Regions from separate parts of the Nocardioides endophyticus genome, predicted to be linked through region 1. Evidence: riboswitches for the same ligand, from Rfam matches in the RefSeq annotation. Region 1 holds a riboswitch; each other region holds the start of a gene.
The links. A riboswitch is a leader RNA that binds a small molecule or an ion and turns the genes downstream of it on or off. The one in region 1 is predicted to bind cyclic di-AMP.

Region 1 (2,251 bases):
AGCGACGAGACGCCGAAGGCGTCCAGGCCCGACGCGATGCCCGCACGGAGCGCGACGAGGCGACGGTCCGGGCCCGCCTGCTCCTCGAGTCCGTGATCGACGCGGCCACCGGGCTGCGCCGCGAGCTCGGCCTCCCGACCGTCGAGGGCACACCGGCCGACCGGGTCGAGGCGGACGTCGCGGCCGCCGGCGTACGGACACCGAGCTCGGCCGGCGCCCTCGGGGCCGCGGACCCGGGACTGCTGGAGCAGTACCTCCACATGCCGCGGGCACGCCTGCTCGTCGACGGCTACAACGTCAGCAAGCGGGCCTGGCCGAGCTCGTCGCTGGAGGCTCAGCGCAACCGGCTGACCGCGGCGCTGGCGGCCCTGGTCGCGCGCACCGGCGCCGAGACGACAGTGGTCTTCGACGCCGCCGAGACGGACCACCGGCCGCCGGTCGTCGCCCCGCGCGGCGTACGCGTCCTCTACAGCCCGCGCGGCGTGATCGCCGACGACGTCATCCGCGACCTGGTGGCGGTCGAGCCGACCGGCCGGGTGGTCCTGGTGGTCACCGCGGACCGCGAGATCGCGGTCGACGTCGCCCGCGACGGGGCGCGCGTGGTCGACCCGGACGCGCTCCTGTCGCTCATCGCTCGCTGAGCCGACACGCCGGGCTCCGGTCCGACCGGTCCCCGTTGTCGGTGGTCCCTGTCACCGTTCCTGACATGAGGACGACAATCGACTGCGACACCTGCGAGGTACGCGGGCTGCACTGCCACGACTGTGTGGTCACGGTGCTGCTGGGCCCACCCCCCGAGCTCACCTTCGACGACGACGAGCAGCGCGCGCTCGACGTCCTGGCGGAGAGCGGACTGGTGCCGCCGCTGCGGCTGGTCCGGCCCGTCGACCCGCCGCACCTGGAGTCGGCCTGATCGGGCCCCTGTGACCGGTGTGACGGATGTGACGCATGGGACACGTGCGGTCCGGATTCGGACGGGGCGTGCACAAACTCACTGTAAAAACCGGCGCGACACCGGTTGAAAGTTTGGCTGGTCCGTACCTCTCCGACTAGCCTCAGGCGTTCAGGTGGCCGGGGAGTGAATCACTCGGATTTGCGCGGCCACCGCGCTGAGTCCGGACTCGTCGACCTGTCGAGGAGCCCGGAGCCGGGGAACCATCGGTGGCGGGCCAGCCCGCTGCCAGGGGTGAATCCCCGCGAAGGACTCGACCACCTGTGTCGGAGCCGGACCGGGGTAGGGCAAATGTCGTGCCCGAATCCGTCAGCTCACCCGGTAGGCGTACGACGTACAAGGGAGAACTCCTGCTCGTGCAGAAGAGCCGGAAGCGCCTCATCACCATGCTCTCGGGTTGCGCCATGATCGCCGCTGTCGGCTTCATGCCCTCGACCCCCGCTCAGGCCGAGCCGAACATCGACGACGTGCAGAAGCGTGTCGACCGGCTCTACCACGAGGCCGAGCAGGCCCAGGAGCGCTACAACGACGCCAAGCTCGAGCTGCGCGACCTGCAGGGCGACCTGGACTCCCTCGAGGCAGACCAGGACCGCCAGGACGCCGCGTTCGAGGACGTTCGCGACCAGGTCCAGGACTCGATCGTGCGTCAGTACGAGGGCGAGAGCCTGTCCAACGTCGGTCAGGTCGTCGTCTCCGACGACCCGCAGACCTTCCTCGCGCAGCTGTCGACGATGTCGGCCTTCAACGACCTCCAGTCGCAGCTGTTCGACAAGTACGCCACCGAGGCCGAGGCGCTCGGCATCCGGCAGGACGCCACCGAGAAGCGCGCCGCCGACGTCGCCGAGACGGAGAAGCAGCTCGCCAAGGAGAAGGCGATCGTCGACGACAAGCTCGCCGAGGCCAAGACCGTCCTCGGTGACCTGAAGGAGAAGGAGCGCGAGGAGATGCTCTCGCGCGGCGTCGTACGGGTCCCGTCCGACGTGCCCGCCTCCGGTCGTGCGGCCGCTGCCGTCCAGTACGCGCTCGCCCAGGTCGGCGACAGCTACGTGTACGGCGCCGCCGGCCCCAACGCCTTCGACTGCTCGGGCCTGACCATGATGGCCTGGGCCCAGGCGGGCGTCGGCCTGCCGCACTCGTCCAGCGCCCAGTTCGGCAGCGGACCGCACATCGCCATGGGCGACCTGCAGCCGGGCGACCTGGTCTTCTACTACAGCCCGATCAGCCACGTGGGCATGTACATCGGCAACGGCATGATCGTGCACGCTGCCAACCCCGGCACCGGCGTCGTCGTCTCCTCGG
Region 2 (2,251 bases), on a different contig from region 1:
GTCGGAGCCGAGCCCGACCGAGGAGGCATCGGCCAGCGTGACCCCGGCGACCGGCGTGCTGCTGGACATGCCGCACGCCACGATCAACGCTCCGAAGGGGTGGAAGCAGCTGGAGGACTTCCTGGACTTCGGCACGGAGGCGAATCCGCCCACCGGGACCGGCGCCGTACGGCTCACGCAGCTGGAGTTCCCCGGCCCGGAGATCTCCGTCGACCTGCAGGCCAAGGCCGCGCTGCAGGGCCGGCTCGGTGACATGAAGCGCGAGCCGGACGTCGAGATCGCGGGGCTGACCTTCTACCACCTCAGCGGCACGCCCAACAAGGACAGCCACCTGGACACCTTCGGAGTGCTCAACGACGGCTTCCAGACGGGCATCGACTTCGAGTTCGAGAACAAGGTGCCCGAGGCCGAGCGCCAGAAGATCATCGACGAGAGCCTCGCGACGTTCACCTGGCGCTGAGCCCCGGGCGAGCGGTCAGCGACCGCGCAGCGTCCCCGGGAACCACGAGTTCGTCCAGACCCGGTCGGTGCGGACGCGGGTGCCGGAGTACGGCGCGTGCAGCACCAGCCGGCGACCGTGGCCCCACCCGGCGAACACGCCGACGTGGTAGACGCCGCCCCTGCCGGTGAAGAACATCAGGTCGCCGCGCTTCATCGCCCCGCGGGAGATGTGCCGCGCGAAGTGCGCCTGTGCCGACGAGGTCCGCGGGATCCGCGAGAAGCCCGCGCGACGGAAGCTGTAGAAGGTCAGCCCGGAGCAGTCGAAGCTGCGCGGCCCGGACGCGCCGTACGCGTAGGGGTCGCCCTTCTGCGCAACCGCGGTCCGCATCGCCAGCTCCACCCGGCTCGGCTTGGGCCTGTGGTGCTTCGGCTTGTGGTGCTTGGGCGTGGCCTTCGCCTGGGAGACGGCGTGCGTGCCGACCGTGGCGGCGTGGACGTCGGAGACCGGCGCGGAGGTGAGCAGGCCGACGGCGAGCGCGCCACTGAGGGCGGCACGGACACCGGTGCGACCGCAGGCGCGGGCAAGAGTGGGCAGGGCGAGAGACATAGCGTGGTTTCCTTCCCACGCCTGCGAGGTGAGCTGTCGGGTTCGGGCGAGGAAGGTGCCCGGCCGCCAGTCGGCGGCTTCACCCCGAGCGGCCCGAAGACCGCGAAGGTGGTTCCCCCACTCCTGCCCGTGCAACTTGTGATCGTCGGCCGGACGGACTGTCCGACCTTGCGGACCGGTGCCATGAGCGGGCAGGACTCGGCGTGCTCGGGAACCGGTAGTGCTTGGTGCAATCGTCAACGAAGGTAGCCACCAGAAGTGCCGATCGCGATTCCACCAGCGGCGGTTGCCGTGGCGCACGCCACATCCCCCGCGTGAATCCGGGGTTCGATTGGACGCAGATCACACAGTTCGAGCGGTGTGACTCAGCGGGTTCTCACGCCAGGACGCGCCCGTCCTCGAGGCGTACGACGCGGTGCGCGACCTCCCAGACCCGCTGGTCGTGGGTCGCGACGAGCACCGCCGACCCGGCCCGCGCGGCGTCCGCGAGCGCCCCGATCACCTGGCTGACGTGGTCGTCGTCCTGGTGCCCGGTGGGCTCGTCGAGCACCGCGAGACGCGGGTCGAGGATCAGGGCTCGGGCGATCGCGACCCGCTGCTGCTCGCCCAACGAGGTCTCCGTGACGCTGCGCCGCCCGAACGCCGTCAGGTCGAGCGCGGAGGCCAGCCGGACGAGGGCCTCCGCCGGGTCGACGCCGGTCCGGTGCGCCGGCAGCGCGATGTTGTCCTCGACCGTGAGGCCCGCGAGCAGGCCGTGCTGCTGGGGCACCACGGCCACCAGCGACCAGTCGGCCGTCTCGACGGTCGGGCGACCGTCGAGAGACGCCGTGCCGCAGTCCGGCCGCTCGATCCCGGCGGCCAGGTGGCAGACCGTGGACTTGCCGGACCCCGACGGCCCGGCGAGCGCGACCAGCTCGCCCGGCTCGACGCGCAGGGAGACGTCGTGGAGGACCTCGACGCGGCGCTCCCCCACGCCGTACCCGTGCGCGATCTCCACCAGCTCGAGCCCGATCACGACTCCTCCTCCGGAGCTCGCAGGCGTACGCCGTCGGCCCCGATCTCGACGACGACCCGCCGTGATGGGAAGAGGTCGAGCACCGCCGGCGGCAGCTGCAGGCGGCCGGTCGCGTCGATGACCCCAGTGGTGTCGCGGCGGGTGGTCTCGCTGGAGAGGACGCCGTGGCGCAGCCGCAGCAGTCGGTC
Region 3 (2,251 bases), on a different contig from region 1:
GTTGCAGGGCACCGGCAAGACCCGCGTCCTGCGAGGGCTCTCGGCCCACGTCGACCGGATGGTCGCCGCCGACGAGACGCGCGACAGCGACTTCGCCCGGGTCGCCTCCGAGCTGCGCCTGATCAAGGACGACTGGGAGGTCGCGCAGCTCCAGGAGGCGTGCGACATCACCACGCTCGGCTTCGAGGACGTCGTCCGCGAGTGGGACCGCGTGCTCGAGTTCGGCGAGCGCTGGGTCGAGGGCACCTTCTTCCGACGCGCCCGCGCGATGGGCAACGACATCGGCTACGACTCGATCGTCGGTGGCGGGAAGCACGCCACCACGCTGCACTGGATCGAGAACTCCGGGCCGATCACGCCCGGCGAGCTGGTGCTGCTCGACATGGGCGTCGAGAACACCTCGCTCTACACCGCCGACGTCACCCGCACCCTGCCCGTCGACGGCACCTTCACCGACCTGCAGCGGGAGCTCTACGACCTCGTGTACGCCGCGCAGCAGGCCGGCATCGAGGCGCTCAAGCCGGGTGAGACCTTCCGGGTGGGCCACAACGCCGCGATGGACGTGCTCGCCCACGGGCTCGAGGACCTCGAGCTGCTGCCGGTCAGCGCCGAGGAGGCGCTCGACCCCGAGAGCCGGGTCTACGCCCGCTGGACCCTGCACGGCACCAGCCACATGCTCGGCATGGACGTGCACGACTGCGGCCAGGCCGCACCCGAGTCGTACGCCGAGGGCACCCTCGCCGAGGGCATGGTGCTGACGGTCGAGCCCGGGCTGTACTTCCAGGAGGACGACCTCCTGGTCCCCGAGGAGCTGCGCGGCATCGGCATCCGGATCGAGGACGACATCCTCATCACGGCCGGCGGATCACAGAACCTCAGCGCCGCTCTCCCCCGGACCTCCACCGAGGTCGAGGAGTGGATGGCCCGCCTGCGCGGCTGACCACCCCCTCCTCGCCGTACGACGTCAGGCGCAGCTGGGCCAGGCGCCCCAGCCCTGACCGTTCTGGATCCGCTCCGCGACCTTGATCTGCTCGCGCTTGGTGGCGCCGTGTGGGTAGCGGGCGAACTTGCGGCCGCCGTACCCGTCCCAGGTGGACTTGCTGATCTGGAGGCCACCGAAGTAGCCGTTGCCGGTGGCGATGTGCCAGCGGCCCCCGGACTCGCAGTGTGCGATCCGGTCCCACTTCCGGATCGGGGCCGCCTGGGCAGATGTGTCCATTGCCACGACGGGGACGAGCGTGGTCGCCGCCAGGGCGGCAGCGGACGCCAGAGTGCGCATGCGCATGTGTTTCTCCTCGACGCCTGCGGAGTTAGCTGTCGGGTTCGGGCGGAGATTGCCCGGCCGCGCGTGGCGGCTGCACCCCAAGGGTCGTCGTACGACCCGGAGACCTGGGTCCCCCGTCCCCGTCCTCGGTGTTCGAGTCACCCACTGCCGGACGGGGCTCGGCGTGGCGGCGGGCGGCCCCGGTCTGCCGGGACCCCTCGACGGTAGGTCGAGAGTCGCGCTCATCCAAATTGCCTGGGCCGAAACTCGCTCAGTTGCCTCTCAGGCCGGGCTGTCACCCTGAGGCGTGCCCGATCACTCCCTCTCGCCGCGTGCCCACGCCCTGCTGACCCGCGTCGAGGCGTGGTCCAACGCCGGCCCGGTCCGCGCCGTGATGGTGAAGGTGCTCGTCACGGTCGGCGGCCCGCTCCTGATCGCCGCCGGCGTCGCGATGCTGGTCCTTCCCGGACCCGGGCTCGTCGTGATCGCTCTGGGCTTCGCGCTGCTCGCGCTCGAGTACCAGTGGGCGCGCCACGCCCTCGGCCTCCTCGGCCATGGGCTGTCCCGGGTCCGCGCCGTTGTCTTCCCCCGCGAAGGCTCCCGCGCCCGCCGCATGGCCGGTCTCGTCGCCACCGCCGGCTTCATCGTCGCCACCACCGCGGCGACCTCGGCGATCACAGCACTGATCGGCACCCAGGCCCTCGCCTGACCCCCGTCACGGAGTGCTGAGCAACGGCCCCGGCCACGGCGTCGACCTCGCCATGGTCAGCGCCCGCTTCATCATGAACGGGTCGGCCTGGTTGTAGAGCCAGGGTCGGCCGAACCAGACGAAACCGTCGACGTAGCGCCGTGCCAGGGCCCGGTCTCCCTCCGACAGACCCCACCTCGGGTCGGCGGTGCGGACGGTCGGCGGGATCCCGAGGGTGACGCACCGGGTCTGGATGGCGGTGCGGCAGACGCGGGCGTTGTCCTTCAGGTCCTTCCTGC

Region 2: it holds a riboswitch for cyclic di-AMP, as region 1 does, so the genes downstream of both, ABEA33_RS06325 (C40 family peptidase) here and ABEA33_RS24995 (C40 family peptidase) in region 1, are expected to answer to the same signal.
Region 3: it holds a riboswitch for cyclic di-AMP, as region 1 does, so the genes downstream of both, ABEA33_RS07240 (transglycosylase family protein) here and ABEA33_RS24995 (C40 family peptidase) in region 1, are expected to answer to the same signal.

What each region holds. Positions count from the first base shown of each region.
Region 1 covers NZ_BAABKN010000036.1:94,522-96,772, forward strand. Annotated here, with positions in the region: gene ABEA33_RS24985 (NYN domain-containing protein) at 1-641, shown strand, start outside; gene ABEA33_RS24990 (hypothetical protein) at 707-913, shown strand; cyclic di-AMP (ydaO/yuaA leader) riboswitch at 1,098-1,295, shown strand; gene ABEA33_RS24995 (C40 family peptidase) at 1,309-2,251, shown strand, end outside.
Region 2 covers NZ_BAABKN010000009.1:91,766-94,016, reverse strand. Annotated here, with positions in the region: gene ABEA33_RS06330 (hypothetical protein) at 1-460, shown strand, start outside; gene ABEA33_RS06325 (C40 family peptidase) at 476-1,048, opposite strand; cyclic di-AMP (ydaO/yuaA leader) riboswitch at 1,052-1,209, opposite strand; gene ABEA33_RS06320 (ABC transporter ATP-binding protein) at 1,425-2,063, opposite strand; gene ABEA33_RS06315 (ABC transporter ATP-binding protein) at 2,060-2,251, opposite strand, start outside.
Region 3 covers NZ_BAABKN010000009.1:253,951-256,201, reverse strand. Annotated here, with positions in the region: gene ABEA33_RS07245 (aminopeptidase P family protein) at 1-940, shown strand, start outside; gene ABEA33_RS07240 (transglycosylase family protein) at 965-1,285, opposite strand; cyclic di-AMP (ydaO/yuaA leader) riboswitch at 1,285-1,426, opposite strand; gene ABEA33_RS07235 (PGPGW domain-containing protein) at 1,572-1,973, shown strand; gene ABEA33_RS07230 (glycoside hydrolase family 6 protein) at 1,980-2,251, opposite strand, start outside.